DNA from 3 places in the Agrobacterium sp. A3-95 genome. Region 1 is predicted to be linked to each of the others. Evidence: predicted binding sites of a transcription regulator. Region 1 holds the regulator's gene; each other region holds the start of a gene.
The links. Region 1 encodes LexA, which represses DNA repair genes until DNA is damaged. Its sites were predicted from a motif close to TGTTCNNNNTGTGTTCNG; they were not measured.
Positions count from the first base shown of each region.

Region 2: a site for LexA is predicted at 1,651-1,668, ahead of ACQZ5Y_RS04075 (DNA recombination protein RmuC). Genes of this name have one in related genera too.
Region 3: a site for LexA is predicted at 1,135-1,152, ahead of ACQZ5Y_RS02545 (PA0069 family radical SAM protein). Genes of this name have one in related genera too.

Region 1 covers NZ_JBNWDR010000009.1:229,495-233,848, reverse strand. The annotation lists gene kdsA (3-deoxy-8-phosphooctulonate synthase) at 1-31, opposite strand, end outside; gene ACQZ5Y_RS22185 (VOC family protein) at 31-912, opposite strand; gene lexA (transcriptional repressor LexA) at 1,123-1,845, shown strand; gene ACQZ5Y_RS22175 (glutathione S-transferase family protein) at 2,285-2,968, shown strand; gene ACQZ5Y_RS22170 (ComEC/Rec2 family competence protein) at 2,985-4,354, opposite strand, start outside.
Region 2 covers NZ_JBNWDR010000001.1:817,867-822,220, forward strand. The annotation lists gene truA (tRNA pseudouridine(38-40) synthase TruA) at 1-56, opposite strand, end outside; gene fmt (methionyl-tRNA formyltransferase) at 56-991, opposite strand; gene def (peptide deformylase) at 1,039-1,551, opposite strand; gene ACQZ5Y_RS04075 (DNA recombination protein RmuC) at 1,700-2,893, shown strand; gene ACQZ5Y_RS04080 (ribokinase) at 2,947-3,846, shown strand; gene trmB (tRNA (guanosine(46)-N7)-methyltransferase TrmB) at 3,859-4,354, opposite strand, start outside.
Region 3 covers NZ_JBNWDR010000001.1:492,064-496,417, forward strand. The annotation lists gene ACQZ5Y_RS02535 (FAD-binding oxidoreductase) at 1-433, shown strand, start outside; gene ACQZ5Y_RS02540 (hypothetical protein) at 461-979, opposite strand; gene ACQZ5Y_RS02545 (PA0069 family radical SAM protein) at 1,268-2,425, shown strand; gene ACQZ5Y_RS02550 (ribonuclease HII) at 2,764-3,417, shown strand; gene ACQZ5Y_RS02555 (permease) at 3,555-4,244, shown strand.

The DNA of each region.
Region 1 (4,354 bases):
CAGTGACTTTAAGATTGTTCGTAACGCTCATCATTTTTCCTCGAAGGCGAAGGCAACGCCCTGACCGGGTGCCGCGGGCACTACCAGACGGCCGTCCGCTTTTGCGCAGGACACGCCATTAGCAGTAAGCACCGCCTCTGTCACGGCAAGATCGTGCGACGAAAAGACAATGCCCGCGCCGCGCAATCCGCCTTCGTTGCCATCCTGAGCATTCAGGGCCGGCCCGCTGAAAGCCGGTTTTCCGGTCAATCTGATGCTGGCATTGCCGGTCGCAAAAACCATATCACCGCCCGGAGACCATTTGCCTTCACAGGCAAACACTGTCTCGATCAGGCCCGCCACCTTCATGTCGCCGCCGGAAAACAGGACGATTTCACTCAGGCCGGTGACACCATTGGCGTGGCGCTCCAGCATGGTGCGATCGCCCTGAAGGGCTTGAAGCCGTTGACAACTGAACAAAAAGAAATCCGCGGCCGCCCCGCTTGCCGCAAAAGCCAGCCGGAACGCCGCCTCGCCTTGCGAGCCATCCGGCATCCGAACAGGCCGCGAAAACTCGAAAACATCGCCCGCCGAAAGGCCGGCTGCCCGAAACCGCTCATGGTCAACCAAGGCGTCTTCAGTCCTGGCGACAAGAGCCGAAAAACCCTCCTGCCCGTCCCGTTGCCGGAAGGCCACATCCCTGCCGGTGAACACATCACCCCTCTCTATTGAGGCATTATATTTAGCCGGATCAGCAATTGCGAGCGGCTCCAGATAGGTGCCGTCGGCGAAAAATACGCAGGCATTTTGGGTGCCGAAAGGATGCAGAGCCTCCGGCGCAACCGTAAAGCCAAGACTGACGAGGCGCTTCACGGCGACGCCTATGACTTCCACGGGCAAAACGAGATGGTCAACGCTATAGGGTTTCGTCATGACATGTATCCTGCTGGCCTTCCGCCCGGAGCATGCCGGGACGGTTTCGACCGCACAAAAGCACAATTGCGTGCTATGAGGCAAATCATCACAGCAACAGATGGCACCTTCACGAAATTTTAGGGGATTGCAGAACACATATGGAACATATAGTGTTCGTTCTGTATTTGTTTCACGACTTCCACTACGATTCTAAAGGGTGTTTTCCTCATGCTCACGCGCAAACAGCAGGAATTGCTTCTCTTCATTCATGAACGAATGAAAGAGTCCGGCGTGCCGCCCTCCTTCGATGAAATGAAGGACGCACTCGATCTTGCTTCGAAATCCGGCATCCACCGCCTGATAACCGCTCTCGAAGAGCGCGGGTTCATTCGTCGGCTACCGAATAGAGCTCGGGCGCTGGAAGTCATCAAGCTGCCAGAGGCTTATACGCCGGGTGCAAGGCCGCAGCGCGGCTTTTCGCCGAGCGTTATCGAAGGCAGCCTTGGCAAGCCCAAAATGCCGGAACCGGCCCCTGCCCCCAAGACGCCGGCCAATGATCTGGGCGGGGCTGTCACCGTGCCGGTCATGGGCCGCATCGCTGCGGGCGTGCCGATTTCCGCCATCCAGAACAACACCCATGATGTGGCCGTGCCAGTAGACATGCTTGGCACGGGCGAACATTACGCGCTTGAGGTCAAGGGTGATTCGATGATCGAGGCCGGCATTTTCGACGGCGACACAGTCATCATCCGCAACGGCAACACTGCCAATCCCGGGGACATCGTTGTGGCTCTGGTGGATGACGAGGAAGCCACGCTGAAGCGCTTCCGCCGCAAGGGTGCCTCCATTGCGCTCGAGGCGGCAAACCCAGCCTATGAGACCCGTATCTTCGGGCCCGACCGGGTGAAAATTCAGGGCAAGCTGGTTGGGCTGATCCGCCGCTACCATTGATCTTATCGAACCGAACGTATTCACTTTACAATAGGCGTCATCGTGAAGATGGCGCCTATATCGGGTTTGGCTGTTTCCAAACGTGGCGTGCTTTTGCGGGTGCACGAGGATATGCGCCATTCAGCCTATGCGCGTTGCCCTTTCTAAACTGAGTTCCTGCTCCATAAAGATGCTTCGGTTTCGCTACGGGCGTGGTGGCGAATGGGCTGCTCGCTGTAATTGTCGAAGCGATCACATCCGCTGTTTTTTAGCGACGTTGTTCTGTCGTGTTGCGCAGTCAGTTTTAGTGGTCACCAAAGGGTGACTTGTCGCAAGGCGCGCTCTCAGCGACCCCACATCACCATTCATCAACGTCGTTTATGGGAGCCATGGATAATTTTCGATATTCCGTGAACGCTTGGCAGGTGTAGAAATACGCGTCATATCCGGGAGATACGCCATGTACGATCTTTATATAGCCAACAAGAACTATTCTTCATGGTCGCTGCGGCCGTGGGTATTGATGCGCACGCTCGGTATCGCCTTTGATGAAAAGCTCATTCCGTTCGGCGAAGGCGTCTCCTTCTCCTCCTTTTCGCCGACGGGCAAGGTGCCCTGCCTAGTCGACGAGGGTATGACGGTTTGGGAAACGCTTTCGATCGTCGAATATCTTGCTGAAAGACACCAGGGCGTCTGGGCAAGCGACAAGCATGCAAGGGCCTGGTCGCGTTCGGCCGCAAGTGAGATGCATGCCGGCTTTTCCTCGCTGCGCAATCTCTATCCCATGTCGGTGGGCATTCGGGTCAAACCAAGGGGCGGCGATGCCGGGCTTAAAGCCGATATAAAGCGGATCGATGCATTGTGGAGCGAGGGTCTCACAAAATTCGGCGGGCCATATCTTGCCGGTCAAAAGTTCACGGCGGTCGATGCTTTCTTCTGCCCGGTTGCATTCCGTTTCCAGACCTATGGCAGTGCGGATCTTTCGCCAGCAGCGAAAGCCTATTGCGACCGGCTGCTCACCCTGCCTGCCATGCAAGAATGGTACGAGGCCGGTTTGAAGGAGAGCTGGCGCGACGCTGGTCATGAAGAGGAAGTTGGCGAGATCGGCGAATTGACTGAAGATTTGCGCGCCAAGGCCCGTTGATCCATGCTGGCGGCAGTCATTGCGACGCCGCCAGCAGCCGGATGATGGGCTGCGGTAGATCACGGTCGAAACGTCCGCTTTTCCAGTCGTAATAACGGTGCTGGCTCCAGGGCCTGTCCGTTCCGGCGATTGCGGCGCGCAGCCCGCTCGCCACACCCTCCTCCCTCTTGTCAGCAAAATCTATTTCCACAGAACCGAGACGCCGCAAGATGTCACGGCTGAGCAGGAGTGCACCCGAGCGGCACTGCGAAAAAGAGGTTCTGCGGGAAACAACGACGATATCGGCAATATCGCAGGCTTTTCCGGCGAAGCGGCCATCTTTCAGAACGACGACCCACTCTCCGCTTGCGGCGCTCGCTACGCACCATATGTCTTTCCTGCAGGTGAAGACGCCAGCTTTGGCGCCTTTGAGCGCCGCCGTCATCTCGCGTACCACCACAGCCATGTCTTCCGGCGACAGTTTCGATCTCGAGTCAGAACCAGCATTATTTGCGATGCTCTCACCATTTATAAAATCTGGCGGCACGGTTTTTTCCGGCAGCAGCAGCGCCCTTTGCCACTGGCCGTAAACGAAGCCCTGCGGACGGGCTTTTGTGGTTGAGACCTTGCCGCCCTCCAGGAGTGCCACCAAGTCGCCGTCCTCGTGAATCAATAGATCCGGCAGATCACGATAGGCCGTAACTGCCGACACACCGAAGGCGAAGAGCAGAAACGGGATGCCAAGAAGCGCAAGCCGGCTGCGCAGCAATGTCAGCAGCAGGAAACCCACCGAAGCCAAACCGATAAACCAGCCGTGCGGACGCCCCGTCGCTGCGCTGCCGCCCCAGGAGGCCACCTCGTTTGCAACCTCGATGACGAGTGCCATGCCATACCCCATGATCTTCAGGAACGGCGCGTCGAGCCCGAAGGGCATCAGCAGCATGGCGATAAGAGCGAATGGCATGACGATCAGCGACATGAGCGGCATTGCAGCCAGATTGGCGAACAGTCCATAGGTGGTGACACGGTGAAAATGTTCGACCGAATAGATCGCCGTAGAAAGGCCCCCGATCAGCGACGTCGTGATAACGCCGCCAATGACCGCGCCCATCATTTCCGCCACCTTCAGCCATGCGGGCTTGCGCCCGATGAACAGCCGCTCGCGATCCGTACGCCAACGGCTCCAGAAGGCATAGGCCGAAACAAGCGCTATGGTGGCCGCAAATGACATCTGAAAACTCGGACCCATGATTTCCGAGGGCGAGAAAGCCAGAATGATCAGGGCGGAAATGGCAACGTTTCTGAGGCTGAGTGATGGCTGATCGAAAAGGACCGCGATCAGCATCACAGACATCATCAGCCAGGCACGCTCGGCGGAAACGGCGAAACCGGAAATCAGATAATAGG
Region 2 (4,354 bases), on a different contig from region 1:
TGCCAGCCGAAGTAAGGCGTACCGTCATATTCGACGGTCATGCGGAAACGCGGCATCAGCCGAGCCTCGTTCTGGCGGGAACGGGTGTGCCACGAACGAAATCGGCAGCCGACAGCGGCTTGCCACCTGCCTTCTGCAAACGGGTAAGCCGCACCGCGCCACTTCCGCAGGCGATGGTCAGGGCGTCATCGAGCACAGCGCCTGCCTCGCCCATACCGCTCGCCAGTTCTGACGTCAGAACCTTCACGCGCTCGGCCTTACCGCCGATTTCCATTTCCAGCCAGGCGCCGGGAAAAGGCGAAAGGCCGCGGATATGGTTATGGACGTCCTGTGCCGGCCGGGAAAAATTAATCCGGGTCTCGCCCTTGTCGATTTTCGAGGCATAAACGACGCCTTCTTCCGGCTGCGCAACGAGAGGAAGATCGTCTGCTTCCAGCTTGTCCATCGCCTGCCGCATCAGCCGCGCGCCTGTCAGCATCAGGCTGTCGTGCAATTCACCTGCCGTGGTATTCTCACCGATCGTGACCTTGGCGGTCAGCGCCACCGGCCCGGTATCCAGCCCCTTTTCCATTTTCATGACCATCATGCCCGTCTCGGCATCGCCAGCCATGATCGCCCGCTGAATGGGAGCAGCGCCGCGCCAGCGCGGCAGCAACGAGGCGTGGCCGTTATAGCAGCCAAGACGCGTACCGCTCAGGATCGCCTCGGGCAATAGCAGCCCATAGGCAACGACAACAGCGACATCGGCGTTGAATTCCCTGAATTGCTGCCGGTCTTCCTCGGCCTTGAAATTCACCGGCGTCAGCACGGGCAGACCCAGCAGTTCGGCCGCCTGATGCACCGGCGATTTCTGCAGATCGAGGCCACGGCGACCGCCTGGACGCGGCGGCTGCGTATAAACGGCAACGACCTCGTGACCAGCGTCCACCAATGCACGCAGCGTGGGAACGGAAAAATCCGGCGTGCCCATGAAAATGATGCGAAGAGCCATATCGCCCCCTGCCCTCTATGCCGGTCCGTCTAAATATTTAAGACGAATCAGACCTTAGCGCGGGCTGCTTTGGTGAATTTCTTGATGACCATTTCTCGCTTCAGGCGCGAAATATGGTCGATGAACAGAATGCCGTTCAGGTGGTCGATCTCATGCTGCAGACACGTCGCCAGAAGTCCGTCCGCATCGACCGTCTGCTGCTTTCCGTCACGATCGACATATCGCACTGTCAGGGATGCGGGACGCTCTACCTCGGCATAATAATCGGGAATGGAGAGACACCCTTCCTCATAGGCCGAGACGTCGTCCGACACTCTGAGGATTTCCGGATTGATGAAGACGACCGGCTTTTTCTCCTCGTCCTCGCGCGAAACGTCGATCACCAGCATGCGGCGCGGCACGCCCACCTGAATGGCGGCAAGGCCGATACCCGGCGCATCATACATGGTTTCGAGCATATCGTCGGCAAGGCGCAACACTTCGGCATCCACCTGTTCGATGGGCCTTGATTGCTGGCGCAGCACGGGATCGGGCAAAATGATAAGCGGTTTGATAGTCATGGCTTCCCATAACGTATCTCTTGCGCGGAGGAAATAAAAAATACGCGGTCGAAAAGAGACCTTCGGCTGGTTTTGCCCGACTCAATTCCGCCGCATGAATGTTCTTGTTTTGATCTTACGAATCACTGGAAATCTGGTAGATTTAGCCATGAGCATCGATTTCTCTTTTCTCCTCGATCCCGCCTTGCGGGCCGGCTCCGTCGACATCAGCTTCGGCGGGCTTCTTGCGGCTCTCGTTTTCGGCCTTTCCGCTTTCTGGATGGTCACGAAAAGTCGTGGGAAAAAAGCGGAAGCCGATGGTGAAATTTCCGATCTGTTGAAAACCCAGTCGGAACTGCACGGCCGGATCGCGGCGATGGCCGAGACGCTCGGCACGCGCCAGAGCGAGATGGGCCAGACGATCAACCAGCGCCTCGACGGCATGTCGCAGCGGCTGGGCGAGACGCTGACCGAGCAGACCCGGTCGACGCACGAGAATCTAAGCCGCCTGCAGGAGCGGCTTGCGGTTATCGATGCCGCCCAGGGTAATATTCAGGATCTGGCAAAGGACGTGGTCGGGCTTCAGGCGATCCTCTCCAACAAGCAGACGCGCGGCGCTTTCGGGCAGGCGCGCATGGAAGCGCTGATCGCCGATGCGCTTCCCGCCGGGGCCTTTCAGCTTCAGCCCACGCTTTCGAATGGCTACCGACCGGATTGCATCATCAGGATGCCGAACAACGCCCCGTCCCTCGTCATCGACGCCAAGTTTCCCCTGGAGGCGTGGAATGCGCTGAAGGCGGATGAAACGCCCGAGGGCAAACGGGCTGCGACCCAGCAGTTCCGCCGCGATATGGAAGTGCATATTCGCGACGTGGCGGAGAAATATCTGATACGCGGCGAAACGCAGGATACGGCCTTCATCTTCGTGCCGTCGGAATCGATCTTCGCCGATATTCACCAGCATTTCGAATATCTCGTGCAGCGTGCCCATCGCGCCCGTGTCGTCATTGTCTCGCCATCGCTTTTGATGCTGTCGGTGCAGGTTATCCAGTCGGTGCTGAAGGACCAGCGCATGCGCGAGCAGGCGCACCTCATTCAGGGTGAAGTCGCGCTTCTCATGGATGACGTGCGGCGGCTGGACGACCGGACGCGCAAGCTGCAAGCCCATTTCGGGCTGGCGCAGAAAGATGTCGATATGATGCTGATTTCCTCCGACAAGGTGCTGGCGCGTGGCCAGAAGATCGAGGGCCTCGATTTTTCGCCGACGGAAAAGGAGACCTCCCACAGCGAAATCGAGCAGGCGCGACGCTTTGCAGAGAACAGGGCAGGAACGGCCAAGTTGCGGGTGGTTGACGACGAGTGATCCCCTCGGGCAAAGTCGCCGCCTTGCTTTGAATTTCATACGGACATGCCCTGATGATTACTGTTTTCGGCTCCATCAACATGGATCTCGTCGCCACCGCCAAACGCCTGCCCAAACCCGGTGAAACCGTGACGGGAGAGACCTTTTCCACGGCGGCCGGCGGAAAGGGAGCCAATCAGGCGCTTGCCGCACGGCGCGCAGGTGCAACGGTCAAAATGGCGGGCGCTACGGGTGATGACACCTTTGCCGCGCCAGCGCTGACATTGCTGCGCGATGCCGGCACCGATCTGTCGCTCGTCAAGACCGCGCCCGGCCCCACGGGAACCGCCGTAATCCTGATCGGTGAAGGCGGGGAGAACATGATCTCGGTCATTCCCGCCGCCAATGGCGAAGTTTCCGCATCCGACGCCGCAAAAGCCGTGGCGGAGATGGCAGCGGGCGATATTCTGATGCTTCAGTTCGAGGTGCCGGCACCCTCAATCGAAGCAGCACTGACGGCCGCGAAGGCTAAACGCATCACCACTATCATCAACACCGCGCCGCTGACCGCGGACGGACCGCGCCTTGCCAGCCTTGCCGATATCGTCATCGCCAATGAAACCGAGTTCGAACTGCTGATCGGCAAAAACGGACTTTCAGCCTCCGAACGGGAAAATGAACTCAAATCCCTGCATGAGCAGACCGGCCAGACATTGATCGTGACGCTTGGTGCTGATGGCGTGATCGCCATTCGCAACGGCAAGGTCTTCAAGGCGTCCGGTCTCAAGATCGAGCCGGTCGATACTGTTGGCGCTGGCGATACATTCTGCGGTTATCTCGCCGCCAGCCTCGATCAGGGTATGGATTTCGAAAAGGCGCTGAAGCGCGCCGCAGTCGCAGGCTCGCTTGCCTGCACCCGCGCCGGCGCCCAGCCTTCCATTCCGGTTGCTGCCGAAGTGGACGCGAATATCTGACGGTTCGAGCTGTTAAATGCGAATGAAAGTGAGATAGGCCGAGCTGCGGCCTTCTCTTTTCGCCTTGTTCTCATAACGCGTCCCCGGCCAGTTGGCATAGGGGGTGTGCCAGTCCTCGGCACTTGCCGCCGTCCACTCGAAACCGCCGTGGCGGGCGCAATGCTGTAGCGTCCAGTTGACGTAGGTATCGATATCGGAAGCAAAGCAGAACTTGCCACCGGGTTTCAGGACGCGATGGAAACGGGCAAGATTGACGTCGGAAACGAAACGGCGCTTCCAGTGCTTCTTCTTCGGCCAGGGATCGGGATAGAGAAGATCGATGTGATTGATCGACCCATCCGGCAGCCAATCCAGCAATTGCGTCGCGTCATCATCGTAAAGGCGGATATTCATCAACTCGCCTTCACGCACGCTTGCCAGAAGCTTGGCCATGGAATTGACGAAGGGCTCGACGCCGATAAAGCCGGTCTCAGGATTTTCAACCGCGCGGTGGGCAAGGTGCTCGCCG
Region 3 (4,354 bases), on a different contig from region 1:
TATGCGCGAAAGCATGTCGGATGCGCAAAAGCCGGAAGGCGGCTCTATCAAACACGACGTTTCCGTTCCGGTGTCGAAGATACCGGAATTCATGGCAACGGCGGAAAAGGCCGTTCTTGCCGCCATTCCCGGCGCCCGCGTCTGCGCCTTCGGCCATCTGGGCGATGGCAACATCCACTACAATATTTCCCAGCCGGTTGGTGCGGACAAAGCTGAATTCATCGGTCGCTGGCGGGATATGAACGAGATCGTGCACGGCATCGTACTGTCGCTCGGCGGCTCGATTTCGGCAGAACATGGCATCGGCCAGTTGAAGCGCGACGAGCTGGCCACGATCAGGCCTGGCATTGAAATGGACCTGATGCGACGCATCAAACACGCCTTTGACCCCGCCGGCATTATGAACCCCGGCAAGGTGATCACCGCCCGCTAGGGACAGCAGCTTCATCATCGTTGCAGGTTAGTTGGAAGTTCTCGCCGTCCAGGCGGGAACCAGTTCCGCATTCAGGCGGCGCGGCTTTTGCGCGTGCACGAGCTGTGTCAGGCCCATGCCGGATTTTGCGATCGCCACCGCATGTTTCTTCGGCATCAGGTAGCCGCATTCCAGGGGAGGACGTCGGCGCACTATCCGGCTGAAAAAGGGCCGCTTGTGATACCGGGACGGCGAGAAACGCGCGGGCTCGGCACAGACAGCCACATATTCGAGAATCTCTTCGATCCAGCCGCTCTGCGGACGCGCACCCGGTTCGACCAGCAGGATCCAATGCCCGCGCGCCGAGCGCATGACATCCTCAATATCCCACTGCGCATAAAAACGGCAACCAGCGGCATCGGCGACGCGCGACGATCCATCGCGCGAACCGTGATCAAGGATCACAACGTCGCTTACCAGCCCTTCCACGGCCCCGGTTACAAGCGCAGACAGCGTATGCGCCAGTTCCGGTTCCTGATCCCGGCATTCCATTATGACTGTCAACATATGCATAGCTCTAACGCATCGCACAATAAATTGCCACTGCACTGGATGTCAGAAAATCCGCGACCGTTCAGGCTTAACCCTAGCCCACCTTCAGGTGGGATTGATACAAACAGGACCCCGGTGGCGGGTTGGTCAGCTATCGATTTTGCATTTTTTGTTCTTGTAATGTTCTCGTTTCTGCGGTAGGAACTTAATCATTCGAAGAGGCAATGAAACGCCGGTTCGAGTGGAAACGGTTTAGGGCGTTGGCTTGCCTTGAGAGGCGTGCGGCACCCTGGGAGCATCCAGATGAGAGACCATACGCTTTCGGGGCAGGCTGCTTTCCAGCCGAGCCATACGCCTGACATTGCCAATGCGTTGGCCGATGCATCGGGTCTGCGCATCGAGATCGACCGTCGTCGCGGGCGTGGTGCCGGACTTAACCCGGGCGGGCGCTTCGAGGCCTTGCAGCGGGAGGTTTTCGACGATGGCTGGCAGACCCTCGAGGAGCTGCCGGAGTTCCGCACCGAAGTGCAGGTGGAAAAGCCGCGCAGCATCATCAGCCGCAACGAATCGCCTGACATCCCTTTCGACCGTTCCATCAATCCCTATCGCGGCTGCGAACATGGCTGCATCTACTGTTTCGCCCGTCCGACGCACAGCTATATGGGGCTTTCTGCGGGGCTGGATTTCGAGGCGAAGCTTTTCGCCAAGCCGGATGCGGCAAAGCTGCTCGAAAGGGAGCTGGCGAAGCCCGGCTACAAGCCGCGCGTCATTGCCATCGGCACCAATACCGACCCCTATCAGCCGATCGAGCGCGAATGGCGCATCATGCGGCAGATACTGGAAGTGCTGGCAAAGGCCGACCATCCCGTCGCCATCGTCACCAAATCGGCCCTGATCAAGCGGGATATCGATATTCTCGCGCCCATGGCCAAGAAAGGTCTCGTCAAGGTTGGTATTTCCGTGACGACGCTGGACCGCAAGCTGGCACGCAGCATGGAACCGCGCGCCGCCACGCCCGAAAAGCGGCTGGAAGCGGTCAAGGCGCTGACGGATGCCGGCATTCCCGTGGCGGTGATGATGGCACCTGTCATTCCCGCACTCAACGATCATGAGATCGAACGCATTCTCGAAGCCGGCAAGGCCGCTGGCGCAACGGAGGCCTCCTACGTGCTGCTGCGCCTGCCGCTGGAGGTCAGCCCGCTCTTCCGCGACTGGCTGCTGCGCAACTATCCGGACCGCTACCGGCATGTCATGTCGCTGGTGCGCTCCATGCGCGACGGCAAGGATTACGATGCGGAATTCGGAAAACGCATGAAGGGTGCTGGTCCCTATGCATGGCAGATCGGCAGGCGTTTCGAAATGGCGACGAAACGGCTTGGCCTCATCCGCCGCGGCATTCACCTGCGCGACGATATCTTCGTGCCGCCGGGAGGTGCCGGCGTGCAATTGTCGCTGCTTTGAAAATATGAGGCCCGCTTGGCCGATCGAATGCGCATTACGATGCGCGCAACGATACCCGGCGGTGCAGACACATAAGGAGTGGCAGCCCTTTCCTGTTGACGGGGCCATACTCTTGACGAAATGCCCGGCGGGTTTTCCCTGGCCCGTCGGACATCACCCCCGGAACCCGCCGCCTCGCGTGCGATCGTTTTTCCTCCGCCGCCCCGTTGGAGGATCAAAGGTCATGACGACCTAAGGGGCACGGTTGGCCACGCCCCTTGACCCCGGCTGGCCGCGCCCGTCATCGCCCGCTTCCGGGGGCTTGCAGGAGATCGGGTGTGTGTGCAAGTTTCTGCCGCATGAAACGCCGCACCACACCCGATTCTCCTGCCCTCTTTGATCTCGCCGATACGGGCCCCGATTTCTCCTTCGAACTTGAAGCGAGGAAGAAGGGGCTTTGGCCCGTGGCCGGCACGGATGAGGCAGGCCGGGGGCCTCTCGCGGGACCAGTGGTTGCGGCAGCTGTCATTCTCGATCCCGACAATATTCCTGGTGGTCTTGACGATTCCAAGAAACTGACCAAGCTGAAACGGGAAAGCCTGTTTCTGCAAATCATGGAAACATCGATCGTTTCCGTCGCCTCCTCCGGCCCCGGCCTTATCGACACCATGAATATCCTGCGCGCCAGCCTCGACGCGATGCGTCGCGCCGTACTCGGCCTCGAAATTTCCCCAGCCCTCGTGCTGGCAGATGGCCGCGACAAGCCGCCGGGCATCACCTGCGAGTCGAAGGCCGTCATCAAGGGCGATTCCCGCTCCCTCTCAATCGCCGCCGCTTCGATCATCGCCAAGGTGACCCGTGACCGGATGATGGAACGGGCCGGTGTAGTGCACAGCTCCTATGGTTTCGAAGGCCATGCGGGTTACGGCACACCAGCCCACCTGCGCGCCATAGAAAGCCATGGGCCCTGTCCGCTGCACCGGATGAGTTTCAGGCCGCTGAAGCAGGATTGATCGAAAACCACGATCCTGAAGCGGAGAATGCGGTCTCGCCCGGGATTTCAGCGCCCCGCCATGAGGTGACGATCTCCGTCTCCACTGGTAGAATTCTATCTCAATGCGTGGACTTGACGGGCTTTGGGAGAAGAGATTTGGATTTCATGAAACTGTTGAAGTCGCTCGAAGAACTTCTCTACGAGCTGGTTTCATGGCTCCTCTTCTATCCGCTTACAATGTGGCGATCGGTCGTCGCACCGCTCAGCATGATGCGCTACGCCGATAGCGAACTCGCGGATCGGCTTGAGGACCAGTATGACGACACACTGAGTCCGCCCCTCTTCCTCCTGATCACTCTGCTATTTTCGCAGGGGCTCTCCGCCTCCCTTCCGACCATTTACGATCCCACATTGGCCGCCCGGGAGCTTGGTTCGGGTTCGAACCTGCTCATAGCGCGTGGCGTTATATTCGGGATTTATCCGCTGTGTATGGCCGTCACGCTTCTGCGGTGGAAACGGGTGAGGATCACCCGAAACTCCCTGCGTCCGCCGTTCTTCAGCCAATGTTACGTGGCTGCGCCGTTTACATTTGTCCTGGTTCTGGGCTTCGATTTTGCATCCATGCCTCTGGAACATGGCCTTACGTTCGGGCTCGCCATTATCGCGCTCGCCACGATCTGGTATGCGCAGGCTCAGATAAGATGGTTGATGCAGGATCTCGGCTTGGGCATCGCGAAAGCAGGCCTGGCTTTCAGTGGCGCATTTCTGGTTGCCACCGCGGCAGCTTTTGTACTGGCGGTGCTGATAGCGCTCGAGGCCAACACAATCTATCCCGCGATCACTTAACAAGCCTCGACAAATTGGCAGCCACGAATTGCCGGCCAGCATCCAGTCCACAAAGCCGATGCTTTTTCTCCAAAGGTCGACAGACATCGATAGACACGCTGCAAGCCCGC